DNA from 4 places in the Brachybacterium sp. AOP29-B2-41 genome. Region 1 is predicted to be linked to each of the others. Evidence: predicted binding sites of a transcription regulator. Region 1 holds the regulator's gene; each other region holds the start of a gene.
The links. Region 1 encodes HrcA, which represses chaperone genes, less so after heat shock. Its sites were predicted from a motif close to TTNGCACTCGNNNNNNNCGAGTGCNAA; they were not measured.
Positions count from the first base shown of each region.

Region 2: the regulator HrcA is predicted to act here: its motif matches at 4,019-4,045, upstream of groES (co-chaperone GroES).
Region 3: the regulator HrcA is predicted to act here: its motif matches at 4,847-4,873, upstream of ACT3T9_RS13875 (Hsp20/alpha crystallin family protein).
Region 4: the regulator HrcA is predicted to act here: its motif matches at 4,179-4,205, upstream of groL (chaperonin GroEL).

Region 1 is NZ_JBQSXR010000003.1:56,834-64,604, reverse strand. Features, by position in the region: gene ACT3T9_RS03990 (PhoH family protein) at 1-181, opposite strand, end outside; gene ACT3T9_RS03985 (HIT domain-containing protein) at 178-552, opposite strand; gene ACT3T9_RS03980 (NADPH-dependent FMN reductase) at 630-1,172, shown strand; gene ACT3T9_RS03975 (16S rRNA (uracil(1498)-N(3))-methyltransferase) at 1,323-2,111, opposite strand; gene dnaJ (molecular chaperone DnaJ) at 2,143-3,267, opposite strand; gene hrcA (heat-inducible transcriptional repressor HrcA) at 3,373-4,383, opposite strand; gene ACT3T9_RS03960 (DUF3097 domain-containing protein) at 4,509-5,387, shown strand; gene ACT3T9_RS03955 (DUF4870 domain-containing protein) at 5,510-6,211, shown strand; gene ACT3T9_RS03950 (iron chaperone) at 6,287-6,667, opposite strand; gene hemW (radical SAM family heme chaperone HemW) at 6,693-7,771, opposite strand, start outside.
Region 2 is NZ_JBQSXR010000001.1:171,948-179,718, reverse strand. Features, by position in the region: gene ACT3T9_RS00865 (MogA/MoaB family molybdenum cofactor biosynthesis protein) at 1-372, shown strand, start outside; gene ACT3T9_RS00860 (molybdenum cofactor biosynthesis protein MoaE) at 573-1,010, shown strand; gene ACT3T9_RS00855 (metallophosphoesterase family protein) at 1,115-1,969, shown strand; gene ACT3T9_RS00850 (hypothetical protein) at 2,138-2,311, opposite strand; gene ACT3T9_RS00845 (hypothetical protein) at 2,530-3,987, shown strand; gene groES (co-chaperone GroES) at 4,207-4,503, shown strand; gene groL (chaperonin GroEL) at 4,518-6,104, shown strand; gene ACT3T9_RS00830 (hypothetical protein) at 6,418-7,119, shown strand; gene ACT3T9_RS00825 (pseudouridine synthase) at 7,323-7,771, shown strand, end outside.
Region 3 is NZ_JBQSXR010000014.1:93,955-101,725, forward strand. Features, by position in the region: gene ACT3T9_RS13850 (CoA transferase subunit B) at 1-475, opposite strand, end outside; gene ACT3T9_RS13855 (CoA transferase subunit A) at 477-1,223, opposite strand; gene ACT3T9_RS13860 (hypothetical protein) at 1,549-2,649, shown strand; gene ACT3T9_RS13865 (sugar nucleotide-binding protein) at 2,646-3,461, shown strand; gene ACT3T9_RS13870 (GNAT family N-acetyltransferase) at 3,543-4,247, opposite strand; gene ACT3T9_RS13875 (Hsp20/alpha crystallin family protein) at 4,336-4,767, opposite strand; gene ACT3T9_RS13880 (hypothetical protein) at 5,258-5,497, shown strand; gene ACT3T9_RS13885 (MFS transporter) at 5,592-6,848, opposite strand; gene ACT3T9_RS13890 (LuxR C-terminal-related transcriptional regulator) at 6,869-7,771, opposite strand, start outside.
Region 4 is NZ_JBQSXR010000001.1:270,434-278,204, forward strand. Features, by position in the region: gene ACT3T9_RS01275 (hypothetical protein) at 65-568, opposite strand; gene ACT3T9_RS01280 (hypothetical protein) at 565-990, opposite strand; gene ACT3T9_RS01285 (hypothetical protein) at 1,029-2,075, opposite strand; gene groL (chaperonin GroEL) at 2,352-3,992, opposite strand; gene ACT3T9_RS01295 (LytR C-terminal domain-containing protein) at 4,421-5,020, opposite strand; gene ACT3T9_RS01300 (DUF3263 domain-containing protein) at 5,084-5,542, opposite strand; gene ACT3T9_RS01305 (uracil-DNA glycosylase) at 5,671-6,348, shown strand; gene ACT3T9_RS01310 (hypothetical protein) at 6,395-7,051, opposite strand; gene treS (maltose alpha-D-glucosyltransferase) at 7,180-7,771, shown strand, end outside.

The DNA.
Region 1 (7,771 bases):
GCAGAGTCACCTGGTGGCCCCGCACGTGCACGTCGGTGTCGGGGATCGCATCCTCGAGCGCCGCCAGGGCCTGGTCGTTCTCCCCGAGCACCTGGAAGGGGCTGAGGTGATCGGGGATCGTCAGCTTCCGCTCACGAACCTCGGGAGGGTGCCCGGGTGCCGGGTCGAGAGCGTCTGTCACAGTTCTCCTTCTGCGAGCTTCCCGCCCGCCAGGACGTGCGCGTGCACGTGGAAGACGGTCTGGCCGGCGCTCGCGCCGGTGTTGAAGATCAGTCGGAAGTCGCCATCACCCTGGTCTGCGGCCACCTGCGCGGCCACCTGCGCCGTATGGGCGAGCAGCACCGGGTCCTGGGCGAGCTCGGTCACGTCGCGTCGATGCTCCCGCAGCACCACCAGCACATGCACGGGGGCCTGCGGATGCAGATCCTTGAAGGCGATCACCTGATCGTCCTCGTGGACCCGCTCGGAGGGGATCTCGCCCGCCACGATCCTGCAGAAGACGCACTCCGGATCATGACGCTGTGTGACGTGCTCGGTGAGGCTGTTTCCCATGCGCATGAGTCTACGGGAGCGAGGAAGGCCACCTCGGATTGAGGAACACCCGGAGAGTATGAGAAGTTTTAATCACTATGACAAAACTTGGAATCCTCCTCTCCAGCGCCCGCCCGAACCGCGTGGGCGACCACGTCGCCCGCTGGGTCCGTGACGCCGTCCCCGCCGGGGTCGACGTGGACCTGATCGACCTGCGCGAGGTCGCGCTGCCGGCCTTCGACGGCACCAGCAGCCCCAAGCAGGGCCTGCCCAAGGAGACGGACCACTCCCTCGCCTGGGGAGCCCGGATCGATGCCCTCGACGCCCTGGTGATCCTCACGCCGCAGTACAACGGCTCCTACCCCGGAGCCCTGAAGAACGCGCTCGACTTCCTCTACGAGGAGTGGAACAGCCTGCCCACCGTCCTGGTCGGCTATGGCTGGGGCTCCGCCGGCGAGGTGCTGCCGCTGCTGGAGACCCTGATGACCCGCCTCGGCGCAGACGTGGTCGGCTCGGTCGGCCTGGGCTTCCGCGAGGACCTCTCGATCGAGGGCGAGCTGTTCGTCGCCGAGGAGAAGACTGCGGCACTCGGCGAGCATCTCACCGCGATCTCCCAGCGCGCGCTCTCGAACGTCGGCTGACCGCCTTCCCGGACCGGCCGGACCGCTCACGCCGAGCACACCGATTCCTTGCATATCTGACAGGAATCGGTGTTCTCGGCGTTCTGCTGTCGGCGCGGTGACGTGGTCGAGCCCGTGCGACAAGTGGGGAGAGCGGGTGCGCTTGTCAGCTCAGCCCCAGCGACCCAGCAGCGCGCTGAGCACGGCGATCGCCGCCGGCCCGGCGGTCGAGGAGCGCAGCACCTCGGGTCCCAGCAGCACCGAGAGGGCACCGGCTCCGCGCAGCGCGTCGAGCTCATCCGGGTCGATCCCGCCCTCGGGGCCGACGATGATGAGGATCTCCTCGAGCCCGGTCTCGCTCGCCGCCTGCAGCTGCGGGGCGAGGCTCATCAGACCGACGGACTCCTGCTCATGCAGGACCAGCACGAGCGTCTCCGGCCCGGCGTCGGCCCCGAGCTCCGCCACCAGCTGCGCGGTGGTGACCGCCGGGTCGACGGCGGGGATTCCCGGCCGGCGGCACTGCTTGACCGCCGCGCGCACGGTCGACTCCCACTTGGCGCGCCCCTTGCGCAGCTTCTCACCGCGCCAGACGGACACCGAGCGGCGTGCGCTCCAGGGCACGACCCGGTCGACTCCGAGCTCGGTGGCCGATTCGATCGCCTGCTCGTCGCGGCCTCCGGTGGCCAGGGCCTGCACCAGGGTCAGTCGGGGCAGGCGCTGCACCGCCGCCGCAGGGTCGCCGAGCAGCCGCAGCTCGAGGGACTCCTTCCGGGCATCGGTCACCTCGGCCAGCACCTGGCGGCCGGGGGCGTCGGTGAGGAGCAGCTGCTCCCCCACACCGATCCGGGCGACCTTCGCGGCGTGACGTCCCTCCTCCCCGTCCAGCACCAGCGCATCCCCCGCGCGGGCGGCGGCGAGGGCGTCGTCGAGGATCAGGAAGCCGGGCGGTGTGGTGGGCATGGCCTCAGCGCTCTCGTCGGTTCCGTCGGTCTCAGAAGTCGCGCAGGCGCTCGCGGAGCTTCGCGAACGGGCCGTGGCCCTTGGTGCGGCGTGTGGTCTCGTCGCCGCGCAGCGCGGCGAGCTGCTGGAGCAGATCCCGCTCCTCCTCGGTGAGCGAGGTGGGGACATCCACATCGAGCACCACGCGGATGTCACCGCGGCGTTCGCGGCGCAGCGGGGTGACGCCGAGCCCCTTCAGGACGATCTCCTCACCGGGCTGCGAGCCGGGGCGCACATCGAGATCCTGAGGGCCGTCGAAGGTATCCAGCGGGATGGTGGCGCCGAGCGCGGCGGTGGTCATGGGGACCGCGATCGTGGTGACCAGGTCGTCGCCCGACCGCTCGAACATCTCGTGGTCGGTGACGGCCAGCTCGACGAAGAGGTCGCCGGAGGGCCCGCCCGCCTCGCCCGTCTCGCCCTCTCCGCGCAGCTGGATCCGAGTGCCGTTCTCGACACCGGAGGGGATCCGCACGGTCACCGTGCGCTCGGAGGCGGTGCGGCCATGACCGGAGCAGCCGGTGCAGGGGCTCTCGATCACATCGCCGTGGCCCTCGCAGGTGGGGCAGGGTGCCATGGTGACCATCTGGCCCAGCAGCGACTGGGCGACGCGCTGGACGTGGCCGGAGCCGTTGCAGGCGGTGCAGCGGGTGGGTCTGGTGCCGGGCTCGCAGCAGGAACCGGTGCAGCGCTCGCACAGCACTGCGGTGCGGAAGGTGACCTTCTCCTCGGTGCCGAAGACCACGTCGCGCAGGTCGATCTTCACGCGGCGCAGCACATCTCCGCCACGTCGCTGGCGGGGCACGGGGCCCTGGTTGCGGCCGCGCATGCCGGAGGCGCCGGCGAACATGTCGAAGATGTCGTTGAAGTCGAAGCCGCCACCGCCGCCGCCGGGGAAGCCGCCCATGCCCGGGCCGCCACCCATGTCGTACTGCCGGCGCTTGTCCGCATGGGAGAGGGTCTCGTAGGCCTGGGAGACCCGCTTGAACTTCTCGGCCGCCTCGGGGTCCGGATTGACGTCCGGGTGGAGCGTGCGGGCGAGCTTGCGGTACGCCTTCTTGATCTCATCAGTCGTCGCTTCGCGGGAGACGCCGAGGAGGTCGTAGTAATCGTCGTTCACTGCAGTGGGGTCCTTACCGGGGAGTCGGTGCCGCGGGCGGCGGGCACGGGGCGTCGAGTGGCATGGGCGGCCGGGCGGGGGTGAGCCCGCGGAGCCCGCCCGAGGCTATTCGAGAAAGCGGGAGACGTAACGGGCGATGGCCTGGACGGTCGAGATGCCGGTGACGTAATCCATCCGGCTGGGTCCCAGGATCGCGACATGCGAGCCGACACCGTACCCGGCGCCGACGACCGCGGCCTGATGCAGCGCCCGGTCCTGGAGCTCGGTCCCGATGCGCACCTCGACGGCGCCCGGCGAGGCGTGCATCTCGGTGAACAGGCGCAGCAGCACCAGCTGCTCCTCGAGCACGTCCAGCAACGGCTCGACGTCACGGGCGAAGTCCTCAGCCGATCGCGCGATGTTCGCGGTGCCGGCCATCATGATCCGGCCCTCGGCACGAGTCGCTGCGAGCGCGGCGAAAGCCTCGGACACCTCGGCGGCGGCCGGTCGCTCCGGGGGCGTGAGCGCTTCGAGGAAGTCCTCCAGCGGCGTGGCGAGGTCGGTGACCTCGCGGCCGGCGACTACACGATTGAGCTGGTCGCGCAGCACCGCGTAGTACTCGGCGGGTTTGCCGGCGTTGATCGGCACGGTGCGCTGATCCACCCGGCCGGACTCGGTGATCAGCACCACCAGCAGCAGGGAGTCGGCGACCTTGACCAGTTCGACATGCCGGATCCGGGCCTGCCTGCGGGCCGGGTACTGCACCATCGCGACCTGCTGGGTGAGCTGCGCCAGCACCCGCACGGTCCGAGCCAGCAGCTCCTCGACATCGCCCGAGTCCTCGAGCAGCGTACGGATCGCCCGGCGTTCGGGGGCGGAGAGCGGCTTGATGGTGGCGACGTGGTCGACGAAGGTGCGGTAGCCCTTGTCGGTGGGGACACGCCCCGCCGAGGTGTGCGGCTGATGGATCAGCCCCTCCTCCTCGAGCAGCGACATGTCGTTGCGCACTGTCGCAGCGGAGACCCCGAGCTCGTGGCGTTCCAGGAGCGACTTGGAGCCGACGGGCTCGCGGGTGGAGACGTAGTCCTCGACGATCGCGCCGAGGATCTGGAGCTTGCGGGCGTCCGTCTCGCTCACCTCCTGCGCTGCGTGCGTCCAAAGTCGTGGTCTCTCATTTGGCACTCTCTCATGCCAGGTGCCAATCCTACGCGCCCCGGCGCGCTGCGCGGGGAGGCGTTCGCCACGGGTGTACGGTGTCGCGCGTGCCTGCTGACTTCCCCGACCGGTACGGCCGCGACGTGCTGTCCTCCGGTCCGCCCGCCCATCATCGTCGCCGTCCCGTGGCCCGCGAGGTCCCCGCTCAGCGGGGCCTGGTCGCCGAGGAGGCCTCCACGGGGTTCACCGGCGCGGTGACCCGCGTGGAGAAGATCGCCGGAGAGCTCGTGGTCGAGCTGGAGGACGGCCGCGGCGTCCGCCGGACGTTCCCGCTGGGTCCCGGCTTCATGATCGATGGACAGCCCGTGGTGCTCACCCGCGCCGTCGCGACTGCCTCCGCACCCGTGCGCCGGCGCTCCGCCTCCGGGTCCGTCTTCGTCGAAGGGGCGAAGGCACGCACCGCCCGCGCCTCCCGGATCTGGGTCGAGGGCACCCATGATGCGGAGCTGGTGCAGAAGGTGTGGGGCCACGACCTGCGCATCGAGGGCATCGTCGTCGAACAGCTCGAGGGCGCGGACAACCTCGCCGAGCGCGTGCGTGAGTTCGGACCTTCTCCCGGGCGCCGGCTCGGGATCCTCGTGGATCATCTTGTGAAGGGTTCGAAGGAGTCCCGCATCGCCGCCGAGGTCATGGCGCTGCCTGGCGCCCGAGGCAATGTCACGGTGGTCGGACACCCGTACGTCGATGTCTGGCAGGCGGTCAAACCCGCCCGGGTGGGGCTCACGGCATGGCCGCACATCCCCAAGGGCACCGACATCAAGGTCGGCTCCCTCGCCGCGCTCGGCTGGCCCCATGCGGACAAGTCCGATATCGGACTCGGCTGGAAGCGGATCCTGTCGACCGTCCGCTCCTACGCCGACGTCGAGCCGACGCTCTCGGGCCGCATCGAGGAGCTCATCGACTTCGTGACCGTGGACCACTCCTGACTGGGGGTTAACCCCCGGTCGATACGGCGGCACGCCACGCGGACGCCGCAGGCGATGCTCTATAGGCTGGCTGCATCAGCCCGTCGCCGGCGTGAGAGCCGGCCCGTCCCGAAGAAGGAACCATGAGCCAGACTCCGCATCCGCATGATCCGTTCGGCATCGAGCCCGGCACCCCCGCCGAGCAGGCCGCCCCCGCCTCGGATCCCTCGCTGCATCCGCACGACCCCTTCGCCTACGGTTCCGACGCCTCTCGCGTCCCGTCGCCGCCGAGCGCCGGTGAGCCCGCGGCGCAGGCCCCCCATCTCGCGGCGCCGGCTCCCGCCCCTGCCGGCCACAGCGCATATCGCGCGCAGGGTGGCGCACCGGGTGGGGCGCCGGGCGGGGAGCAGACGGACCAGCCGGCTCCCGGCACCAAGGGTGTCTACGAGGGGCCCCTGAGCGGTCAGCCGCTGAATCGCTCCGACTCCCGCATGTGGGGGATGTTCTCGCAGCTCGCCGTGGTCCTCGGGCACGTGATCAGCTGGGGCTTCCTCGGCTGGGTCGGCCCGCTGATCATCTTCCTGATGTACAAGGACCGCGATCGCTTCGTGCGCTTCCACGCCACCGAAGCGCTCAACGGCGCGATCGCCGTGCTCATCGCTCAGGTTGCCCTCACCATCGTGATCACGATCCTGACCATCTTCACTCTCGGCGTCGGCTCGATCCTGTACCCGCTGGTCGGGCTCCCCGCACTTCTTCAGCTGGTGTTCTCGATCGTCGGCGCGGTCAAGGCCAACCAGGGCGAGTACTGGGCCTACCCGTTCAACCTCCGCCTGGTGAAGTGACCGGCCCGGCGTCCACTGCACCATGAGCACGAGAGCCCTCGGGATCCCACGATCCCGGGGGCTCTTCCGCTGCCCTCACATCCAGTTCACGCCGTCGTGCTCGAACTCGCGGACGCGGTGGGCGATCATCCGTCGCAGCAGGTCCGTGGGCACCGGCGTCGTATAGGGCAGCTTGACGCTCCCCTTGCCGGTCTCGTACGCGGTGAGCTCCGCCGCGAAGGCCTCCCGAGTGCTGGGGGTGACCGTGAAGTTCGCGTGATGACGGTGGGCGCTGCAGACGAACAGGATCGTGCCCCGTGGATGCAGGTACGCGGGAGAGCCCCACTTGAGGGCCTCGCTCGCCTCGGGCACGGCCTCCTGAGCCAGCGCCCGCAGCTCGTGCAGGCGGGCGCGAGCCGGGCCGTCGAACGCCGCGATGTACTCGTCGACCGTGGTGGGCTTCGCTGACGGAGTCATTCCCGCAGTCTGCCCCGAAAGCGTCTCAGGGCACCAGGTCCCGGATGACGGCATCGGCCAGCAGCCGCCCCTGCCGGGTCAGGACCGCTCGTCCGGCGGCAAGGGCATCGGCGTCGAGATGGCCACGATCACGGTGCACGGCGAGCATCTCCCGACGCTCTGCGGGGACCACCTCGACGGCGAGCCCGTCGGCGATCCGCAGCTCGAGCATGATCCTCTCGACCAGCCGGTCCTCGGCGGCGACCAGCTCGGAGTCCGCCACCGGCATCTCGCCCGCGGCGAGCATCCGGGCGTAGCGGCTGGGGTGCTTCACGTTCCAGGAGCGCAGCCCGTCTCGGTGGCGGTGCGCGCCGGGGCCGATCCCCCACCAGTCGGTGCCGCGCCAGTAGGCGAGGTTGTGGCGGGAGCGCTGCTGCTCAGTGCGGGCCCAATTGGAGACCTCGTACCAGGAGAGCCCATCGGCGCGTGCGAGGTCATCGACCAGCTCGTACTTGTCGGCCATGTCGTCGGGATCGGGGGCTTCGAGCTCACCGCGGCGCAGCTGCCGTGCCATCGCGGTGTTGCCCTCGATGATCAGCGAGTACGCCGACATATGGTCGACACCGCAGGCCAGCGCTGCCTTCACGGACGTCTCGACGTCGGCGAGGGTCTCCCCCGGGGTGCCGTAGATGAGGTCGAGGCTGACATCCAACCCGGCCTCGCGGGCCCAGGCCACTGCCTGCGGGACCTTCTCGGGGTCGTGGGTGCGATCCAGCGTGGCCAGCACCGAGGGCACCGCGGACTGCATACCGATCGAGACGCGGGTGATGCCCCCGTCGGCGAGGCGCGAGAGCGAGGCCCGGGTGACGGAGTCCGGGTTCGCCTCGGTGGTGATCTCGGCGCCCTCGGCCAACGGGATCAGCGTGCGCAGATGGTCGAGCATCGCGACGAGGTCATCAGCGGGCAGCAGGGTCGGGGTGCCGCCGCCGAAGAAGACGGTCGAGACCTGCTCGTAGTCGTAGCCGGCCTCGCGGTCCGCGGCGAGGGTCAGATCCATCTCACGCATGGAGTTCTGCGCGTATTCGGCCTGGGAGCCGCCCCCGCCGAGCTCGGTCGCGGTGTAGG
Region 2 (7,771 bases), on a different contig from region 1:
CTCCAGCAGGTCCAAGCGCGCATCGTCAGCGACGGACCCGAGGTCGGAGCCGCCCTCGCCGAGGCGATCGCGGAGGGGATCGACATCGTCGTCACCTCCGGCGGCACCGGCATCAGCCCTACCGACGTCACCCCCGAGCAGACCGCCCCGCTGATCGAGCGCGAGATGCCCGGCATCCTCGAGGCGGTGCGCCGGCTCGGAGCCCGGAAGATCCCGACCGCGCTGCTCAGCCGCGGACTGGCCGGCATGGCCGGGCGCAGCTTCGTGGTGAACCTTCCCGGTTCCCGCGGGGGAGTGCGCGACGGAATCGAGGTGCTCGACCCGATACTCGACCATCTGCTGGAACAGCGCGACGGAGGCGACCACGCATGAACGGCACTGGACCTACCGGGACCACTGGAAGCACTGGACCTACCGGAACCACCGCGGACCCGACCCGTGGCACCACGCCCTTCGGCACTGCATCCTCCGGAGCCGCACCCTCCGGCACCACACCCTTTGGCACTGCGCCCTTCGGCGCCGCGCCTTCCGGCATTGCGGCGGAGCAGCTCCGCATCGCTGGGGATCCCGCGATGGGCGACGGCGCAGAACGGGCCCGGCTCGCCGAGGTCCGCCGGGACGAGATCACGGTGGCTCAGATGATCCAGGCGGTGACCGATCCACGCTGCGGCGCCGTGGTCACCTTCGATGGAGTGGTGCGCGACCACGACGGCGGGCGGGGCGTCGAGCGCTTGGAGTACTCCGCCCATCCCACCGCCGGGGAGGTGATCGCCCAGGTCGCCCGGGAGATCGCAGAGCGTTATCCCGATATTCTCATCGCCGTCGCCCACCGGTTCGGTCCGCTCGAGATCGGCGACTCCGCGCTCGTCTGCGCCGTCGCCGCACCGCATCGCAAGCAGGCCTTTGTCGCCTGCGACGAGCTGGTCGACACCGTCAAGCAGCGGGTCCCGATCTGGAAGCACCAGGTCTTCGACGACGGCGAGAGCGAATGGGTCGGCGCGCTGGGCTGAGTCCGGCCAGCAGGCCCTGGGCTGAGTTCGGCCAGCAGGAGGCGCCCGTCGGCGCACTTCGCGGGCTTCACCTGCCGGACACCCGCGATGGCTACGGTGCTCCCATGCGCATCCTGCACCTGACCGACACCCATCTCTACGGCGATCCGTCGGCCCGCCATTACGACCGCATCGACACCACCGCCGCCCTGGCCGGCGTGCTGACCCGCCTCGAGGGCTTGCGCGACATCGATGTGGTGGTCCACACCGGGGACGCCTCCGAGGACGGCACCGCGGAGAGCTACCGCCTGCTGCACGAGATCCTCGATCCTTTCGCGGCGTCGCTCGGGGCGCCGCTGGTCGTCGTGATGGGCAACCATGACGTCTCCAGCGTCTACAGCGAGGAGATCGACCCCGGTCAGCACCTCGCCTCCCGCCAGGACCGGGTGGTGCAGGTGGGCGGGGGCGGCCGCGTGGTGGTGCTGGATTCGAGCGTCCCCGGGGCCGGCTACGGACACCTCGAGCCGGCACAGCTCCAGTGGCTGCGGGACGTGCTGGCCGAGCCCGTCGCCGCCGGGACGGTGCTCGCGATCCATCATCCCCCGCTCGTGGGAGCGACCACCCTGCTGCGCGGACTGGACCTCGACGGGCTCGACGAGCTCGCCGCCGTGCTCGAGGGGACGGACGTGCGCATCGTGCTCTCCGGCCACTACCACCACGAGATGAACGGGGCGATCGCCGGGATCCCGGTCCACGTTGCCCCGGGGATCACCAATGTGGTGGACCCCGTCACCGCAGCTGCCAGCGAGAAGGCGCTGGCGCTGTCCGGCGCGAGCGTGGTCGAGCTCGGCCAGGGTGCGCCGCGGGTGTTCAGCTCTGTGTTCCCGAACCTGGGGGATACCGCAGAAGACGCCGAGGTCCCCGTCTACCGCTTCAGTCCCGAGCAGGTCGCGCAGATCGTGGAGGCTGCAGGGCGCTGAGGCTACAGGGCGCTGAGGCTGCAGGGCGCTGAGGCGGAGCATCCGGACGGACCCGACCTGACCCGGGAGCGGAGTCAGCATCGGCCCCGGGGATGAACCAGCATCCGGACACGAAAAAGCCCCTGCAGACGAGTTCTGCAGGGGCTTCGTGAAGATGCTCGGGTGGCGTCAGCGACCCATGCCGAGAGGGCTGATGCCCTGGCTGGAGCGAGCGCGTGCCACTGCGGCGTAGTCCCCGCCGAGGCGGTTGTTCGGCACGGCGTTGTGGCGCTCGACGTCCTGTCCCTGCATGCGTTCGGAGAGTCGGCTCAGTGCGGAGCTGAGAGAGCGGAGGAAAGTCATGATCGGGGTCCCCTTCGGTTCGGAGTGAGGTGATCGGCCGGGCCCTGGATCGCAGGTGCCTCGACGTCATCGATACTTCTGTTATAACGCGCGGCCGGGCGGCTCCGCATTCACTCCGACCGCACAAGTTGCCAGCCTCACAAAAAGTGTGTGACCTGGTGCTCGTCCTGCCGACACGACCCGCCGACATGACCCGCTGACAGGAGAGGGCCCCACCCATGCGCGACTGGCTGCTGGAGCGGTTCCTGGCTCGGCTCTCGGAGCGGGGGCCCGGCGGCGGCGGACGGCTGCCCCGCTGGGTCCGCGCGCTCCTGGACGAGACCTTCCTCTGGGTGGCGCTCGGACAGCTGCTCCTCGCCCTGGGAGTGCGTCGCTCGAGCGTGCGCCGGCTCGCCGTGGTCCAGGCGACCCTCGACGAGGCCCGGGAGGTCTTCGGGAAGGCCGGATACGTGATCCCGCGCCTCGAAGGCATCGAGACCGATCGGGACCTGGAACGCCTCGAGGACGCGATGAGCCGCTTCGAGTCCCGGGAATTCACCGAGGAGGAGCTCAGTGCCATCCTGCCGGCCCCGCACGCCGTGCGCTGGGCCCGCGAGGCGGGCACTGTCGTGCTCGACCTCCTCGAGGAGACGCTGGGTCGGCTGCGGACCCTCAGGATCCGCACCGAGCTGATCGGCATCGACCATCGTGCCGCCCGCTCCTGGATCGTGGCGCTGCGTGAAGTCCTCGCCCGTTCCGATCTCGACACGGCTGCTGCTGAGGGATATGCGGCCCTGGCGAAGAGTCTCGAAACGCACGAGGGGGAGGGCCTCTTCGCCGCCTCGGAGCTCGAGACCAGACCTCGCGCACCGGGCCTCGGCGAGATGGGGCGCCTGGTCGGAGTGATCCGGTCGATCCCGCGCGAGACCCTCGATCGCCTGCTGCCCCTGCGCGTGCTCTCCTCCCGGGTCGTGCTGACCGCTGCGATCACCAAGGGGCTCAAGCTGCTCCGGCAAGACTGGGTTCCTCCGGGGGAGCGGCCTGATCCCGTCGAGGACGCGGAGGTGGCCCGCCATCAGGACTACCAGCGCCGCTGGCGACGGGCCCACTCGACGTTCTTCCGAGAGATCGATGAGCGGGATGCGCGTCCCGGCGCGCGACGGGCGCTGATGGGGTCCACGGCGATCCTGTGGGCGCTGAGCCTGGTGGTCCTCGGCTGGCTCCTGCTGTGGTTCCTCGGAGCCGGTGGGGTCGACCTGCCGGGAATCCTCGGTCGGTCCGCGGAGCTCCCGCCGCTCTGGCCGGGGCCGACGGTGCTGGTGCTGATCGCCGTCCTGCCGCTGTCGTACTGGACCGGATGGCTCGCCCCGATCGATCAGTCCGAACTGGTGCAGCCGGGGATGCGCACCGTCGCCGACGCCACGCCCGCTCGCCGGACTCGGGTGACGGCAGCGCGCTTCGGCTCGGTGATCTCCAGCCTGCTGTTCTTCCTGCCGTTCCTGGTGGCACTCCTGATCGATCCGAAGGACACCTTCCCGTGGGACGCCTTCGGCCCATGGCGGAACGAGAAGCTGGACGTCGGGTGGTGGGCCGTGTGGGCGCTGGCCCTGCCTGCGGCGGCCACGATCCTCGGCGGAATCGCCGGCTCGGTCCGGGGTGAGGCGCGGGCAAGGACCCTGCGGCCGAAGCTGGGATAGAGCCGAAACCGGGCCGCGGGACGACATCGTTCTAGCACTCGTCTTGCATGAGTGCCAGCGAGGGTTCTACAGTGGGGCTCGTTGGCAGTCGACGGCCGAGAGTGCCAGAGACTGCCGCAGAGGGATCTTCCCCCGGTCGGCACCGCGACGACGATCGGGAACGGATCCCCACCACCCAGAACTCAAGCAGAGTCATCTCTTCATGAAGGAGTGAGCCGCATGTCGGTCTCCATCAAGCCCCTCGAGGATCGCGTCGTCGTCAAGCCGCTCGAGGCGGAGCAGACCACCGCCTCCGGCCTGGTCATCCCGGACACCGCGAAGGAGAAGCCCCAGGAGGGCGAGGTCGTCGCCATCGGCGCCGGCCGCTTCGACGATAACGGTCAGCGCGTCCCGATGGACGTCAAGGTCGGCGACAAGGTCGTCTTCTCCAAGTACGGCGGCACCGAGCTGAAGTACGGCGGCGAGGAGTTCCTCGTCCTCGGCGCCCGCGACATCCTCGCAATCATCGAGAACTGAGCGGACTGAGCTTTATGGCCAAGGAGATTATCTACAACGAGGACGCCCGGCGCGCCCTCGAGCGTGGCGTCGACAAGCTCGCCAACACCGTCAAGGTGACGCTCGGCCCCCGCGGCCGCAACGTCGTCCTCGACAAGAAGTGGGGCGCACCCACCATCACGAACGACGGCGTGACCATCGCCCGTGAGATCGAGCTCGAGGATCCCTACGAGAACCTCGGCGCTCAGCTCACCAAGGAGGTCGCGACCAAGACCAACGACGTGGCCGGCGACGGCACCACCACCGCCACCGTCCTCGCCCAGGCCATCGTGCACGAAGGTCTGCGCAACGTCACCTCCGGCGCTGCCCCGGCAGCGCTGAAGCGCGGCATCGAGAAGGCCGTCGAGGCGCTCTCCGAGAAGCTCGGCGAGATCGCCACGCCGGTCGACGGGAAGGCCCAGATCGCCTCCGTCGCCTCCGTCTCGAGCCAGGACACCGAGATCGGCGACCTGCTCGCCGAGGCGTTCGACAAGGTCGGCAAGGACGGCGTCATCACCGTGGAGGAGTCCTCCACCACGGCGATGGAGCTCGACTTCACCGAGGGCATGCAGTTCGACAAGGGCTACATCTCCCCGCACTTCGTCACCGACGCAGACCGCCAGGAGACCGTCCTCGAGGACGCCCAGGTGCTGCTGCACCAGGGCAAGATCTCGGCCGTGGCGGACATCCTGCCGCTGCTGGAGAAGGTCGTCGAGGGTGGCAAGCCGCTGTTCATCATCGCGGAGGACGTCGACGGCGAGGCCCTGTCCACGCTGGTCGTCAACAAGATCCGTGGCACCTTCAAGGGTGCAGCGGTCAAGGCTCCCGCGTTCGGCGATCGCCGCAAGGCGATGCTGCAGGACATCGCGGTGCTCACCGGCGCCCAGGTGGTCACCTCTGACCTCGGTCTGGATCTCAAGACCGTCGGCACCGAGGTGCTCGGCCAGGCCGGCCGCATCGTCGTCACCAAGGATTCGACCACCATCGTGGGCGGCGCTGGCGATGACCAGGCCGTCGCCGATCGGGTCGCGCAGATCCGCGCCGAGATCGAGAACACCGACTCCGACTGGGATCGTGAGAAGCTCCAGGAGCGTCTCGCGAAGCTGGCTGGCGGTGTCGCCGTGATCAAGGTCGGGGCTCACACCGAGGTGGAGCTCAAGGAGAAGAAGATGCGCATCGAGGACGCGGTCTCCGCGACCCGCGCTGCGATCGAGGAGGGCATCGTCTCCGGTGGCGGAAGCGCCATCGTCCAGGCGTCCTCCATCCTTGAGGACGGCCTCGGCCTCGAGGGCGATGAGGCTGTCGGCGTGCGCGCCGTCGCCCGCGCCGTCGTCGAGCCGCTGCGCTGGATCGCCGAGAACGCCGGCCTCGAGGGCTACGTCGTGGTCGAGAAGGTCCGGGAGGCCGCTCTCGGCACCGGCCTGAACGCCGCGACCGGCGAGTACGTCGACCTGGTGGCAGCCGGCATCATCGACCCCGTCAAGGTCACGCGCTCCGCCCTGCGGAACGCCGCCTCGATCGCGGCCATGGTGCTGACCACCGAAACCCTCATCATCGACAAGCGCGACGACGAGGACGAGTGACCGCTCGACAGAGCATCGACTGATCAGCTGATCAGCTCGCACCGAACGGGCGGGTGATCCGGGGAGACCCGGGCCACCCGCCCGTTCTGCATGCCGGGCCCGTTCTGCATGCCGGGCCGCGTGACATCGGCCGAGATCGGAAGTCCTCCATCGCGGCGACCGCCCCCGCATGTGAATGTTGGGATGGGTCATCGTTGCTGGTGAGGTACGGGGACTGCGGCGCGTCCGAGGTGTGGCGAGCCGCGTCTGAACCATGTCTCCTGGACGTAAGATGGGCTGAATCACAACCAGGGCGACGGTCGGAGGAGAAGTGGTGATCAGTACACCGGATGTCGCGATCCCGGCGCAGGATGGAGACCTCCCCACCCGCACCTACGGGCCCCCCGCCTCTGTGGTGATCGGTTCCCTCGTGGTGGGCTTCGTGTTCCTGGTGGTGCTCGAGTTCCTGGTCATCATCAGCTTCGTCGGCCAGAGGCTCTGGAACCACCCTGAGCTGATGCACGATCTCGTGTTCACCCTGCCGCTGCTGATCTGGGTGCTGATCGCCGTGACGGTGACCGTGGCGGTGCTGCGGGTGATCACCTCCTGGCTGCAGATCGATGAGGACGGCTTCGAGCTGCGGAGCCTGTTCCGGCGTACGCGGAAGACCAGCTGGGACGAGGTCGGGCAGGTCATCGCGGCGCGTGACATCGATCGCGGTGCGAGCGCAGCGGAAGCGCTCGATGCGCCCGAGACCGCCTACGACGGTGTCTACATCCTGGATCCGCAGGGGCGCCGGATCCTTGCGGTCACAAGCCGCTTGTTCGGTCAGCGGGCCCAGGCGATGACGCTCCACCGTGCGCGGGAGGCTGGAGTGGACATCGTGCACATCGACGCCATCACCCCCGCTGAGCTGATACGCCAGGCGCCGCAGGCGATGACCTTCGTGGATCGCCATCCCAACCCGCTGCTCCTGGCGCTGCTGCTGTTCTACATCGGCCACAACGTGCTGACCTTCATCGTGTGGGGGCTGTGAACGCAGTCTCCGAAGGGCCAGGCCCGGGAGCCAGTTCTGGAACCGGCTCCGGAGCCGACGCCGGATCCGGCTCCGGCCACGACCTCAGTACTGGAGCGCCGGCTGAGGCTGCTGTCCGGCCCGGGCGCGCGGCACGGAGGCGCGCCCGTCGACGCCCGCCTCCGCTCCCGCAGCGCGAGGGCCTGGACGCCGTGCGCTGGCGGGTGCCACAGGACGGGACCTCAGCTGGTCCCGCTCTCGAGGCGCTCAGCAGACGATTCCCGGCGCTCGGCGATCCGGAGGCTACCCCGCTTCCCGCTCGGTTCGCCGCCGGAGAGATCGTCGACTCCGAGGGCAGGGCATGGGGTCCGCAGGACGCCCTCAGCCCCGGGGACGAGCTGTGGTTCCATCGCGAGCTGCGCCCCGAGCAGGTCCCCCCGATCGAGGTGAAGATCCTGCACCAGGATGCGCACCTGCTGGTCCTCGACAAACCCCACGACATGGCCACCATGCCCCGCGGCGCGCACATCCTGGCCAGTGCGCTGGTGAGGCTGCGCCGCCAGACCGGTATCGAGACGCTGGTTCCGCTTCACCGGCTGGACCGGCGCACGGCCGGGGTGCTCGCCTTCGGGATCCGCCCTGAGGAACGCGCCGGATATCAGCAGCTGTTCGC
Region 3 (7,771 bases), on a different contig from region 1:
AGCATTCGTGCTTGATCTTCGCGGAGCCGTCCTTGGCGGCGTGCTGCATCATCACCACCACCCGCTTCGCACCGGCGACCAGGTCCATCGCCCCGCCCATGCCTTTGACGAGCTTGCCGGGGATCTGCCAGTTGGCGATGTCGCCGGTGCCGGTGACCTGCATGGCGCCGAGGATCGCGGTACCCATCTTGCCGCCGCGGATCATCCCGAAGCTGGTCGCGGAGTCGAAGATCGTCGCGCCCTTCAGCAGGGTGATGGTCTGCTTGCCGGCGTTGATGAGGTCAGGATCCTCCTCGCCCTCATAGGGCCAGGGCCCCATGCCCATCACACCGTTCTCGGACTGCAGGGTGATGTTCACACCGGCAGGAAGGTTGTTGGCGACCAGGGTCGGCATGCCGATGCCGAGGTTCACGTACTCGCCGTCGCGCAGCTCGGCAGCGGCGATCGCGGCCATCTCATCACGGGTCCAGGCCATCTCAGGCCACCTCCTGCGTCTCGGTACGGGGGGCGTCGGTTCTGGGCACCTCCGGGCGGGGACGCACGGTGCGCTGTTCGATGTCCTTCTCGGCGGTGGCCTGCATCAGGTGATGCACGTAGACGCCGGGGGTGTGGATGTCGTCAGGGTCGATCCCGCCGGGGGCGACGAGGTGCTCCGCCTCGGCGAAGGTGACCTCCCCGCACATCGCGGCCATCGGGTTGAAGTTGCGGGCGGTGAGGCGGTAGCGGAGGTTGCCGTAGTGATCCGCGGTGTGCGCGTGGACCAGCGCGATGTCGGCGTTGATCGCGCGCTCGAGCACATAGGTGCGGCCGTCGAACTCGGCCGTCGGCTTGCCCTCCGCGATCGGGGTGCCGTACCCGGTGGGGGTGTAGAAGGCGGGGATCCCGGAGCCGCCGGCGCGCATCCGCTCGGCGAGAGTGCCCTGGGGGACGAACTCCACCTCGAGCTGCCCGTCGATGTACTGCTGCATGAACAGCTTGTTCTCCCCGACATAGCTGGAGAGCACCTTGGCGATCTGCCCGTTCTCCAGCAGCAGGCCCAGGCCCTTGCCGTCCACCCCGAGGTTGTTCGAGGCGATGGTGAGGCCGGTGACCCCGCTGTCGCGCACGATCGTGATCAGATCGGTGGGGATCCCGCACAGGCCGAAGCCTCCCACCGCGATGGTCATGTCGTCGCGCAGCACCGCGGCGAGCTGGGCTGCTGCGTCGTCCGAGACCTTGGACATCGCTGTCCCTCCTGTCGGCTGGTATCAGCCCTCACGGCCACCGGCGGCGATGCCGGGCGGGGGAGGGCAGGATGACTCCGAGCTTAGACCTGGCCGGGCGATGTGCGCCTCGGAGCGGGGGACAGTGTCGGCCGACCGCGGTTGTGCGGATCTACAACGGGCGGTCGCGGACGGGACGCTGGTGCCGGCGTCCCCGCACTGGAGCGGGTCGGCGAGGGCAGCGACCGGCTGGTCGGCAGGGGTGCTGGTGCTCGTGGGCAGGAGCCTGGTGCTTCCGCGGCACCAGGGCTGGCCGCACCTCGGGTGATCTGCCAGGGTGGGACGCATGTCGGAGACGCAGAACTCGCCGCAGCGCCCCGCGCCGGATCCTGCCGCCGGGGCCACGGTGCTGCTGGTCGCCGATCCTGGCCTGCCCACGCACCGGGCGAGGTCGATCGAGGACTCCCTGCAGCAGCACCTCGAGGAGGCGTACCACCCGCCGATCCGCCTCGACGTGCGCACCTCCATGCTCCGGCTGCGCCCGGACGGGACGCTGGACCTCTCCGAGGTGCTGGAGCAGGCGCGGTCCTCCGGTGATCCGGACGCCGTGCTGCTGCTGACGGAGATCCCGCGTCTGCGTGACGGCAGGCCGCTGGTCGCCGAGATCTTCCCCGAGCACAACATCGCGGTGATCTCCTGCCCTACGCTCGGGGTGCTCACCACGCGGCGCCGCATCCTCGATGCGCTGATGCGCTGCACCCTGCGCATGGCGCCGACGTCAGAACCGCGTGACGCCGCGCGCTATGCCCGGCGCTGGGCGCAGTGGGAGGAGCTGACGGGCCCTGACGATCACCAGCTGCTGCTGGGATCGCGGGTGATCGGGGGAGCGCGCACCGTGGCCGGGATGGTGGCCGGCAACGAACCCCTCCGCACCGCCCCGAAGCTCTCCAGCGCCCTCGCAGCGGCCGCCGCGACCGGGGCGTTCGGCATCTTCTACAGCTCGATCTGGTCGATGTCGATGCACCTGACCACCCAGCGGCTGCTGCTGATCGGCATCCTCGCGATGTGCACGATCACGGCCTGGCTCATCGTCGGCAACCGCCTGTGGGACGCACCCAGACAGGAGCGGCTGGCTCGCGTGGTGCTGCTGTACAACCTCTCGACAGTGCTCACGCTGCTGATGATCGTCGCGCTGCTGTATGTGTGCCTGGTGGTGCTGATCTTCACCAGCGCGCTCATCGTCATCGCTCCGGACTATCTCGCCGAGGTCATCGGCCGCGAGCCCGTCCTGGCGCGGTATCTGGACATCGCGTGGCTGAGCGCGGCGATGGGCGTGGTCGCCGGCGCGCTGGGCTCGAGTTTCGACAAGGACACCGATATGCGCAGCCTCACCCACGGCCAGCGGGAGAGGCAGCGCAGGTTCACCGAGGAAGAGGTGGGGCAGTGAGCGGACCGGTCCCGACGCGGACGCTGTGGGTGGGCTGCGGGCGCCTTGGCGGGCGCACCGGCGCTGCCCTGCTGGAGGCGGGGGGAGAGGTGCTCGCGCTGCGCCGAGATCCGGGCGCCGTGCCGAGCGGCTTCCGCGCGCTGGCCGCGGACCTCTCCTCACCCCTGGAGGGGGCCCTGCCCGCCTGCGAGGCGATGGTCATCACCCTGCCCCCGCCGGAGGGGGCCGACGGGTACGAGACCCCGCTGCGCCACCTGGCCGCCGCCCTGCCCCACCGGCCCGCCCGGACCGTGTTCGTCTCCTCCACCAGGGTGTTCGAGGGGTACGCGAACCGTGCCGATCCGGCCCCGGTGCTCACCGAGGAGGATGCCCCGCAGCCGCTCGGCGACCGGGCCCAGAGCCTCCTGAACGGGGAGCGCCTGGCGAGGGAGCTCTTCGACGCGATCGTGGTGCGCCCCGCCGGGATCTACGGCCCGGGCCGGGATCGGCTGCTGCGCACGGTGCGCGAGGGACGCCCCGTCGACCACCGCCGACGCACGAACCGCATCCACGAGGAGGACCTCGCACGCGTGCTCCTCGCCCTGCTGGCGCATCCGGAACCGCCGGTGCTGCTGCACGCGGTCGACGGCGCGCCGGCGCGCCTCGGAGAGGTGGTCACCCACCTCGCCTTCCGGCTCGGCCTGCCGGTCCCGCCCGCCGCCGACCCCGATTCCGGCCACGGGACCGTGCTGAGCGGGGCGCGGATGAGGGAGCTGCTCGGAGAGCTCCGGCATCCGGACTTCCGCTCCGGGTACGACGCGATGCTCGTGTGACTCCGATCAGCGACCGAAGAGGCGGGTGAAGAACCCGGGGCGCTTCTCCGAAGCGAGGATCGACGCCGACGCCCGGCTGCGCTAGCCGAGCTCCTCGTCGATCTGGGCGTGCGAGGGCCGGCGCCGGTTCCGCGCCCCTGGGGCGCCGAGGACGCGCACGTCCGCGAGGGGCGTCCAGCCGAGGTGCTCATAGAGCTCGACGCCCCGTCCAGTCGCCACGAGCAGGCCCGTGTCGACATCGTGCTCATGGGCGATCGCCAGGAGCGTGCGGGTGACGAAGGTGCCCAGACCCCGCCGGCGATGCGTGCTGGCGGTGTAGATCCGGTCGAGCACGGCGCAGCCGTCGACCACCGCCATGCGTCCTCGGGCGACGACACGGCCCGCCTGGATGACGGTGAGGAGCGTCCAGCCGTCGAACGTCTCGCGGGCGACCGTGCAGGAGTCCGGCACGATCGGGGCCTCGACGTCCTGCAGCTCCATATCGGTGACCATGAGTCTCTCCTGATCGCTGATCAGTTCGAGATCGCCGGTCTCTCCGAGGGCCGGCGGCGCCTCGCCGACGTCGGAGATGAGGGTCAGCAGGTGACCCGGATTCCCCGCGACAGAGGAGGTCGCCCTGCGCAGCTCGTCCTCGCTCCAGCGGAACAGGACGGTCTCCGAATCCCCGTGCTCGGTGCGCGGACCGACGGTGTGCGAGGTGCCCTCATGGACCACCTCGTACTCCCGGGTGCGGGCCCATCCGTCCACCCAGGTGTGCACCGTCGCCGCGGTGAGCTCGTCATGCATGGCTGTCACTCCTTCGCTCGCCGTGGGAAGGTCGGTGCTGCCCGGGCCCGGCATCGTGGGATGCCGGGCCCGGGCAGCAGGGGGAGCATCAGGTCGCGGTGGACTCGATCTGCGCGGGTGGACTGTCAGCGGTGACCTCGATCTTGCGAGGCTTGGCCTTCTCGCTGAGCGGGATCCTCACGCTGAGCACACCGTTGCTGTAGCTCGCGGAGATCCGCTCGGTGTCCAGGCCCTGTCCGAGGCTGAGCTGGCGCAGGAAGGTCCCGCCCGTGCGTTCGCGCGTGATCCACTGCGCGCCCTCGTCCTTCGGAAGGGTCCGCTCCGCACGGATCGTCAGGAGCTGACCGTCCACGTCGACGTCGACCGAACCGGGATCGATACCCGGCAGATCGGCCGCGAGGACGTAGTGATCGCCGGCGCGGTAGAGATCCATCGGCATCTGCCGCGGTCCCCGACGTCCAGCATCGAGAAAAGTGCCCGCGAATCGCTCCATCTCTCGGAACGGATCGGTGGTGGCCATTGCTTCTCCTCTCTGATGTGACCCCCGGTCGTCCGGTGGTCGCCGAACCTTGAGTCCCTCCGACTCAAGTACGAGCAGATTAGCACTCTCCGGGCGAGAGTGCCAGAGTTCGGGAACGGCCTCGCGGCGGCGCGGAGCCGGTTCGCCGGGGTGCCCGGCCGCCGAGGAGAAGGCATCGTTCCAGGGTCCCGAGGTCCAGCGCTCAGGGTCTCGTGCCTCGCGCGGGGCGGATCAGCGCGGGCGGATCAGCGGGGGCGGATCCAAGGAGAGCCTCTCAGCGTCCATCGGCGCAGCCCTTCGCCCGAGCGGCCGATGGCCCTCGGGGGTGAGCCGGGGGTGAAAAGACGCGATTCGGCGACGCACGGAGCGCGCGGGCGCGATTCCTCGTCAAGACTGACTCCACCGCACTGCTGCCCGCCTGCCCGCTGACGGCATCCGAGCAGCATGCCCGCCCGCGGGGCTCCGCCCCCGCTCATCCCTGGAGAAGTCTGTGACCCCCGTGGAACCCCTCACCGCCCGCCGGTTCGGTGCGGCGCCCGAGCGCATGCTCACGCTCGACGTCGCCGAGCTCACCGATCCCGATGGCGACGCTCTCACCCTCACCACGGGCGCCGGGGGCATCTGGTTCACCTGCACGACGGACGGGGAGGAAGTCACCGTCGGACCGTTCCCCGCCGACTCGCTGAGAGATGCACTGAGGGCGCTCGGTGCCTTCACCCGCGCCGCGTAGCGGCACGCCAGGGCACGCGATGCAGCGCGGAATGACTCCCACCGGCGCGCTACGGCAGCGGTCGTCGTGCGCCCGGGCCGCTGCGCGCTTCGGCTCAGGGCGGAACGACCTCCGCGGGGGACGGCTGGGAAGCGCTCGGTACGCGGGTCAGGGGGAGCAGGGCGAGGCCCAGCAGCGCGGGGAGGGCCAGCAGCGTGTACATCCCGATGTAGGGGTCCGCCGATCCCCAGCTGGTGCTCAGCGTGAGCAGAGCGGCAGCGGCCAGCGGCGCGATCAGCCCCGCGAGGCTCCCGGCAGCACCCACCAGGCCGAGCCCGAACCCGGCCGACGCAGCCGGCAGCAGGGCGTAGGCCAGGGAGCGGGTGGCGGTCATGCCCAGCCCGATCGCGAGCCCCGCCACGGCTGTGGCGACATGGAAGACCAGCAGAGTCGGGGCGAGGGCGCGGCCCAGCATCGCGGCGGCGAGCAGCATCAGTGCGACACCGAGCACCGGTGTCATCCGGATGCTGCGCCACCGCGAGGAGGTGAGCAGCATGGAGCCGGCCACCACCCCCACGACCCCGGTGAAGGTGGTCAGAGAGGTGGCGCGCACGGCCGCGCCCTCGGCGAGGGACCAGCGGGAGATGAACAGGTACAGCGCGAAGGCGAGGCCGGCCGAGAGCTGCAGCGAGAACAGGAAGCGCATCGCGAGCACGGCGAGGAACGGCGCGGAGGAGACGCCGGATGCGGCGGCTGCGCGGAGCCGCCGCCGGGGTGTGCGCCGGGCCGCAGGGAGTCGCGCTGTGAGCGGCGGATCCGGTATTCGCAGTGCGAGCGGCACGATCACCGCCAGGGCCGCGACGGGGACCACCAGCAGCATCGCGCGGACGTTCTCGGCCAGCAGGGCTGCCACGAGGAGCCCCGGGGCGGTGCCGAGGAAGGCGGCGGCGGAGAAGATGCCGGCGGCGCGGGTGCGGTCGGTGGGGGCAAGGCCTTCGGCGAGCAGGCCGTTGATCGCGGCGAACACGGCGTTGTATCCGGCCTGGGTGAGCATCCAGGCCGCTGCCAGAGCGAGCGGGCCCGGCGCCCAGGCCATGGCGGCGCTGCCGAGCAGCCCTACGATCGAGCCTCCGAGCAGCCAGGGGCGGCGCCGACCGAGGCGGCTCATCGTCCGATCGGCCAGCAAGCCGCACAGCGGCGCCGCGATCATCGCGGTCAGTGCCGCGGCCGCATCGATGAGCGCGTACACGCCGGGCGCGGAGTCGTCGCCGACCATGCGCCGCACCAGCACGGAGACGGCCACCACCGCCGGGGCGGTGAGGGCGCCGAGCGCCGCGCACTGCATCACCGCCAGCTGCAGGATCCGCCTCATCGCCTCATCGCCTCATCGCCTCATCGATCCTCACGGGGTCGGTCCCCGTGAGGCCGGTCCTCGCGGGGCGGGTCCGTCGGGTGCAGCAGGCCGGCGCTGATCGCCCTGGCCAAGGCCTGCTCGCGGGTGGACGCGCCGAGCTTCGCGTACAGACTGCGCAGCTGGGCCTTGACGGTGTTGAGGGAGACGAACAGGCGGGAGGCGATCTCGCTGCGCCGGTCGGTCTCGGCCAGCAGCGTCAGCACCTCGCGCTCCCGGGCGGTCAGCTGCGGGACGCGGGAGGGCTCGGCCAACCGGGTGCCGGGCGAGATCTGGGAGAAGTCCCCCTCGAGCAGAGCAGCAGTCTGCTCCCGGCCGGAGTCGGTGAGGGCGCCGAGCAGAGCCACGCGATCCCCCTCCGAGAGCAGCACGAGCGGCCAGCGCAGAGCATGGCCGCCGGAGAGCTCGCGGATCTGCAGGCCGTAGCCGGCCAGGTCAAGGCCCTGCGAGGAACGGCGGGCCACGTGCACCCCGGCGATCGCGGTGATCATCCGGTGCAGCGGGGTGGTCGCGGCGAGCTCGGCCCGTGCCAGCAGCGGCAGCGCCTCCTCAGGCCGCCCCTCGGCGAGGACGGTCAGCGCCGACAACGCCGACAGCATCGCCGCCACCGGCACATCCCGCCCGCCCGCGGGCCGACGGGCGGGCACGCCGCCGGCGAGGATCCGCAGCATCGCCGCCGCAGTGTCCAAGCGCTGGAGCGCCGACGGGAGAGTGCGTTCGGAGCGGCGCTCGGCCGTGGTGCGAGCGAGGAATGCCTCTCCCTCGTCCGGGAGGCCCTGCTGGGCCAGTGCGAGGCTGCGGACGGCGGTGATCAGATCCCAGTACTCGATGGTGGCGAAGTGCGGATCGAGGCGGGCCAGCTGCGCGAGCGCCTCCTCGGGGCG
Region 4 (7,771 bases), on a different contig from region 1:
CGGTCAAGGGCCGTGCGGGCCGGCCCGAGGCAGCCGTCATCCGGCGACGACAGGGAGCGGGTGCTCAGTCCTGGACCTCGACCAGATGCACCCGGACCGTTCGCGGGTCCTGATCGTCGATCAGCACCATGCGCTCGTAGGGCACCCCGCTCAGCGAGACGTCCTCGAGGAGCCAGGTGTCGGGGACATCGCCGATGTCGAAAGTCGCCTTGGCCTCGGTCGTCGTGACGTGGGCTCGGGCCGGCAGACCCTCGTCTCCGTAGCTCTGCCCCAGCCAGGGGTCGATCACCTCCGCCGGAGCGGTGAGAGCGACCTCGCATGCCCATTGTTCGAAGTCGCCCGCGGGCTGTCGCTCGATGAGCTGAGCGTCCACACCGTCCGGAGCCGGGGCGAACTCGGCCAGCTCGAGGGCCTCCGCAGCTGTCGCCGGGCCGACAGGTCCGTCATCCTCTTCTGCCGGCGGCTGAGTCCACCGTTCGATCGTGCACGAGGTGAGCAGGGCGGTGAGGCCGAGCGGCAGGACGGCAAGAACGGACCGTCGCTCCCATCGACTCGGACGCTTCCTCATGACCGCTGACCTCCGAGAGGTGCGTAGGTCGCGCTGACGCCGACGGTCACCCGTGCCGGATCCCCATCGTCGACCATGATGTACCTCTCTCTCGGGCTGCCCGCCTCCTTGGTGATTCCGAGCCGCCAGTCGGTAGGCAGGTCACCGATTCCGAGGACATCCTTCGCCGCGTCGAAGGTCACCCAGGCGCGGGGGATCTTCGCACCGTCCCCGAAAGACGCCTGGACCCACGTCCAGACCTCCGCACGAGGGAGCACGAAATCGAAGATCGCGACGGCCAGCCCGCTGGCTCGGGTACGCCGACGCACCACTGGCGGCTGTTGCAGGACGGGACGAGCAAGACCCACGCTGTCGATCAGCTCCTGCCAGCTCTCCCCGCTGAACACGTCGCGCACATCTTCCCCATCATCACGGTCGACCATCACCCCTCCTGCTCTGCCGTCGGTGTCCGGACCCGATGTCACGGTCCGGTCGAGGTGACGGAATCGGACTCGCCGACGATGTTATATTCCCGCGCCATCCCCGCCTTATGGAGGCTCCCCATCTGCTCGTCCGGGATGCTGACCACGTCCGGCATCCCGGGAACCCAATCCGGCACGTCGACTGTGACGCCCTTCCCTACATCCCAGTTGTACCGATCTCGCACATTGACGTTCGTGCTCATCTCATACGTCCATTCTCCCCCGGGGGCCTCCGGCGGATATGCGGTCACAGTGCCGTTGAGGTTGTAGTCGAAGGACCCCGTGGCGTAGAAGTACTTCTCGCTCACGCTCTTGTCCGCCTTGCCCCCGGTCCAATCGGTGTTGACGGGGAACGTGACCGGGCCGGTGGCTCCAGATGCTTGAGCCTGGTCGATGGCCTCCTGCCCGATCGCCTGCTGAGACTCGGACACGGCCGTCCCGAAGCTGGGAACGCTGGACATCATGTCGTCGACGTCGATGTCCTTGTCCTCGCCGGTGTTGTCGATGTAGTGCTGGAGGTTGTCCGATGCCGCACCGTTTCCGACCACGCGCCCTCCGAAGATGAGCTTCTCGATGAGGTCCATCGTCTCGCGGTCCTCATCCGTCGGCTCCTGCGTGTCCCATTCTCCGGAGCCCTCGTCCTTCGGAGACCACGCCGGCGGCTCAGGAGCATCTGCCGTCGTGCCGGGCACGCCTCGCCCCAGTCCGTGACCTTCGAAGGGTGCTGGCCCATTGACGGTGCCGTCAGGATTGAGAGGTGGCGATTCGTCGTCGCCGTCGCGACCGAAAAGATTCGTCGCTGCCGATCCCGGCACCAAGGGTCCGCTCCCGCCCCTCCGGACTCGATCGCCGCCAGGGCCCCATGCCTGTCGCTCCCCGCCCTCGGAGGCCGCATCCTGCTCCTCGGCATGGTCGAGGAGCTCCTGGGCTGAGGCACTCAGCCGGTCGATCGTGGGGTTCCACAGCTGCGTCACCGACATGGTGAATGAGTCTCGGAACTCGTCCGCATCGGCCCCCACCCATGCCGCCGTCTGCACAGCCGACATGATTTCCATGAGCAGTGCCGAGCACCGGCCCTCTGCCGCCTCCATGGCGTCAGCGTGGTTCCTCAGCCCCTCAGTGTCCGCTCCGCAGAACATGGCCCTCACTATCCCCTGTGGTCAGCGCCTCCCGGCAGCGCCGGTCGGTTCCTGAGAGTAGTGGAAGGGCGCAGGCTCGACGATGGGGAGAAGTCCCCGGCCCGACCGGGAAGGCAGCAGGCCCCGACCCTCCAGAGAGGATCGGGGCCTGCTGACGCTCAGGCGAGCGGCGTGATCAGAGGATCACATCATGCCGCCCATTCCGCCCATGCCGCCCATGTCGTCGCCGCCACCGCCGGCCGGGGCCTTGGGCTCCGGCTTGTCGGCCACGACGGCCTCGGTGGTGAGGAACAGGCCCGCGATCGACGCCGCGTTCTGCAGCGCGGAGCGGGTGACCTTGACCGGGTCGATGATGCCGGCGGCGAGGAGGTCCTCGTAGACGCCGGTAGCAGCGTTCAGGCCCTGGCCGACGGGGAGGTTCTTGACCTTCTCCGCGACGACGCCGCCCTCGAGACCGGCGTTGACCGCGATCTGCTTGAGCGGTGCCTCGATGGCGACCATGACGATGTTCGCACCGGTGGCCTCGTCACCCTCGAGGGTGAGCCTGCCGAAGGTGTCCGCACCGGCCTGCAGCAGCGCGACGCCACCACCGGCGACAACGCCCTCATCCACGGCGGCCTTGGCGTTGCGCACGGCATCTTCGATGCGGTGCTTGCGCTCCTTGAGCTCCACCTCGGTGGCGGCGCCGGCCTTGATGACGGCCACTCCGCCGGCCAGCTTCGCGAGGCGCTCCTGGAGCTTCTCACGGTCGTAGTCCGAGTCCGAGTTCTCGATCTCGGTGCGGATCTGGGACACGCGACCGGCGATGCGCTCGGCGTCGCCGGAGCCCTCGACGATGGTGGTCTCGTCCTTGGTCACGACGACCTTGCGAGCCTGGCCGAGCAGCTCGAGACCAGCGGTCTCCAGCTTCAGGCCGACCTCCTCGGAGATGACCTGGCCACCGGTGAGGATGGCCATGTCCTCGAGCATCGCCTTACGACGATCGCCGAAGCCCGGTGCCTTGACGGCGACGGACTTGAAGGAGCCACGCAGCTTGTTGACCACGAGCACCGCGAGCGCCTCGCCGTCGACATCCTCGGCGAGGATCGCGAGCGGCTTGCCGGACTGGATGACCTTCTCCAGCAGCGGCAGCAGATCCTTGACGGAGGAGATCTTCGAGGAGATCAGCAGGATGTAGGGGTCCTCGAGGACCGTCTCCTGGCGATCGGCGTCGGTGACGAAGTAGGGCGAGATGTAGCCCTTGTCGAACCGCATGCCCTCGGTGAGCTCCAGCTCGAGGCCCATGGTGTTGGACTCCTCGACCGTGATCACGCCTTCCTTGCCGACCTTGTCCAGCGCCTCGGCGATGAGCTCGCCGATGGCCGGGTCAGCGGCGGAGATGGCTGCGGTGGAGGCGATCTGCTCCTTGGTCTCGATCTCGTGAGCCTGCGAGAGCAGGGTCTCCGTGACGGCTGCCACGGCCTTGTCGATGCCGCGCTTGAGCGCGATCGGGTTGGCGCCGGCGGCCACGTTGCGCAGCCCCTCCTTGACGAGGGCCTGTGCGAGGACGGTGGCGGTGGTGGTGCCGTCGCCGGCGATGTCGTCCGTCTTCTTGGCGACCTCCTTCACCAGCTCCGCGCCGATCTTCTCGTAGGGATCGTCGAGCTCGATCTCCTTGGCGATCGACACGCCGTCGTTGGTGATGGTGGGCGCGCCCCAGGACTTCTCGAGCACGACGTTGCGGCCCTTGGGGCCGAGGGTGACCTTGACGGCGTTCGCGAGCTGGTTCATTCCCCGCTCGAGGCCGCGCCGGGCCTCCTCGTCGTATGCGATGAGCTTGGCCATTGTGGAATCTCTCCCGTGTGGTGTGGTGTCCACCCGACCCTGTGCCCGCGACGGACGAGAGCCGACGCCGTGTTCATGTCCCACAGCGGCGACCCCCTCACGGGGCCGGAATGTTCGTGGTCGGCGAAGCGGTGGACCGCCTGCCGATCGTGCCCCCGGTGCGCGCGAGCTCGAGCGCACGAGGCGCTGTCACTCTCGATCACCGAGTGCCAGATCATCATAAGCACTCGAAGGCGGAGAGTGCTAACTCTCTGCTCATGGCGGACACATCGGTCGAGTCGCTGTCGGGTCGCAGTCGCTTCGCCCTGTGTCAGAGCCCCGCGCTGCGGAGCCCTCCGGAACGGCCCGGGAATCAGGAGAGCGACAGGCGCCGACCTCCTGGGTCGCCGCCTGCCGCTCGAGCCTCCTGCTGTCGAGAGCGAGCTCTGTCAGCCTTCGCCCTCGGCGTCACCGCCGGCATCGCCGGGCTCAGCCACGGCGACCAGGGTGATGCGGGCGTCGTACTCGTCGCTCTGACGGGCTTCGCCGGCGCCGGCGCGCTCGGCGAGAGCCTGAGCGGTGTCCGCGTCGCCCTCGTCGCGGTAGAAGACCACCGGCTCCTGCTGGGCGTTGTCCGAGGTGGTGACGCTGACGTCCTCCCAGCCTTCACCTTCGAGGGTGTCGCGCCAGGTGCCGGCCAGGCCGTTGATGCCGCCGGCGTTGACCACCAGCACCGGAGTGGTGAGGTCGGGCTCGGGGGCGGGCTCGGCTTCCTCCTCGGCAGCGGTCTCCTCGGCACTCTGCTCGGCGGCTTCGCTCTCGGCCGCGGCGGAGGTGGGGTCCTCTGCGCGGTCATCGCCGTTGTTGCCCATGCCTCCGATGAAGAAGAGCAGCACGACGAGCAGCACCGCGGCGGCGCCGATGATGATGATGTACAGCAGGTTCTCCCGCCAGAACGGGAGCTCGGCGCGGTGGGCGCCGTGGAAGGACACGGCGTCCGCCTCATCGTCGAAACGGTCCGGCGGGTACGGATACTGGGAATCAGCCACGGCCCCATTAAACCTGCTCCACCCGCGCCGGGTGCGGAGCACACGCCCTGCGGGTGACTCCGCTCAGGCCACTCGGTGGGTGTCGGCGGCGCCCGTGGCGCCATCCTCGGACGTGCGCCGGCCCCGCAGTCGGTGGACGACGGAGGGCGCGGCCCGCAGTGCGGCGGGCTCGTCCAGAAGTGCATTCAGACGCACGTAGTACGCGACCTTCGACAGGCCGATCTGCTCACGGATCGCCCGTTCCTTCGCGCCGACGTAGCGGAAGGTGCGACCTTCGAGGGCGAGGATCCGGCGGTCCCGCTCGCTGAGCCCGCCCTGCGGGCCGGGCAGTGACGCATCGGACATCGTGGCGGGAGTGTCGTCGCCCTGCTCCGGTTCTTCACCCGCGGAGAGCTGCTGCTCCGATTCTGTGGCCTCCACAGCCTCCACAGCCTCCAGAGCCTCCAGAGCCTCCGCAGCCTCGACGGTTCCCGCGGCGGCGAGCGCTGCGCGGGAAGCTCGATGAGCGATATCGGAGGACATAGCCCCAGGGTAAGGGCCGGGACGCGCCGGTCCTGTCCGGCGCGCCGCTGACCCGGCCCGGGTGGGGAACGGCTCACGCGCGCCGCTCAGCGGGGCGCCGGTGACTGGTCCGGTGGAAGACTGGAGCCGTGTCGACATCGCTCGCCGAGAACATCGCCGCCGACTGGGCTGAGGCGCTCGCGCCCGTCGAACCCCGCCTTCGGGAGCTGGAGGGGTTCCTGCGTTCCGAGGAGGACGCCGGTCGCGGCTATCTGCCCGCTCCTGATCGGGTGCTGCGCGCCTTCACGCGCCCGCTGGCCGAGGTGCGGGTGCTGATCGTCGGCCAGGATCCGTATCCGACCCCTGGCCATCCGATCGGGCTCTCCTTCGCGGTGGAGCGGGAGGTGCGCCCGCTGCCGAGGTCGCTGACGAACATCTACACGGAGCTCGAGAGCGATCTGGGGATCCCGCGCGCACCCCATGGCGATCTCTCCGCCTGGCAGGACCAGGGTGTGCTGCTGCTGAACCGGGTGCTCACCGTCGCCCCCGGGGCCGCCGCCTCACACCGTCGCCGCGGCTGGGAGGAGATCACCGGGCAGGCGCTGCGCCAGCTGGTGGCGCGCGGCGGTCCGCTGGTGGCGATCCTGTGGGGACGCGATGCCCAGTCCCTGATCCCCCTGCTGGGCGAGGTGCCGTACATCGCCAGCCCGCACCCCAGTCCGCTGTCGGCCTCGCGAGGGTTCTTCGGCTCCCGGCCGTTCTCGGGTGCGAACGCGTTGCTCGCGAAGCAGGGTGCGGCGCCGATCGACTGGCGCGTCGGGGACTGACGCGGGGACTGACGCCGGGGATTGACGCCGCCGGCGCAGCCCGGGCTCAGCCCTCGGTCCAGACCCAGCTGTCGAGGATCTGCCGGATCTCGGGAGACAGCTCCGTCGCGCCGTGGGTCTCGACCACGATCTGCACCACGTCATCGGCCACGTCGGCGCAGTACATCTCCCCCACCGCGTCCTGTCCGTCATGGGTGCCCGTGGTGCGATGCGCCGCGAGCTCCTTGCCGTCGAGGGTGATCGGGTCCAGCTCCTCGGGGTCCCCGGGCTCGTCCCAGCCGAAGCCCGTCCAGGTGGCCTGCGTGCGGCAGGTCATCACCGCGTGCAGGTCGGAGTCGAACATGTACACCGTGATGCTGTTGGTCGCGAAGCTGTAGAGGTCATCGGGGGCGATGTCCTCGTCGGCGATCTCCGCCAAGCCCACGGCATCCGCCGGGTCTGCGCTCTTGTTCAGGTCGAACCAGGTCGCCGGGTAGGAGAAGCTGAAGAACTCGTGCTCGAAGGTCACCAGCTCGGGTCCGCTCGCGGTCTCCGTCGGCCCCGGCTGCGGCCCCCGGTCCCGGCTCACGAGGTAGACCACCCCGCCGGTCACCGCCAGGAAGACGATCGCGAGGAGGGTGAGGACGCAGGCCAGCGCGCACCAGAAACCGGTGCGCGAGCGCTGCTGCGGCGAGGGCTGCTGCCCCGGATATGGATGCCCCATTGGTCTCCCCCGACGTGCTGACATGATCCGCGAACGGCACTGTCCGCAGCTGCCCCGCCATAGTACGGCGGACGCTACTGTGGTGGCACGTCGCACGCCCTGCTCCTTACCCCGCCGTGGAGGACCCGATGCCCCTGCACACCACTCAGTTCACGCCGCAGGGACCAGGGGTCGACTACGACCCCCACTGGTACCGCAGGGCCGTCTTCTACGAGGTGGTGGTGCGCGCCTTCGCCGACGGCAACGGCGACGGCACGGGCGACTTCTCCGGCCTCATCGAACGCCTGGACTACCTGCAGTGGCTGGGCATCGACTGCCTCTGGCTGCCGCCGTTCATGGCCTCGCCGCTGCGCGACGGCGGCTACGACATCTCCGACTACGAGGCGGTGCTGCCGGAGTTCGGTTCGATCACCGATTTCGAGCGCCTGGTCAGCGAAGCCCATCAGCGCGGGATCCGGGTGGTCATCGACCTGCCGATGAACCACACCTCGGACAAGCACCCGTGGTTCCTGGAATCGCGTTCGGACCCGGAGGGGCCCTACGGCGACTTCTACGTGTGGTCGGACACCGACGAGAAGTACTCCGAGGCCCGCATCATCTTCGTGGACACCGAAGAGTCCAACTGGGCCTTCGACCCCGTGCGTCGGCAGTTCTTCTGGCACCGCTTCTTCTCGCACCAGCCCGATCTGAACTTCGAGAACCCGAAGGTCCGCGAGGCGA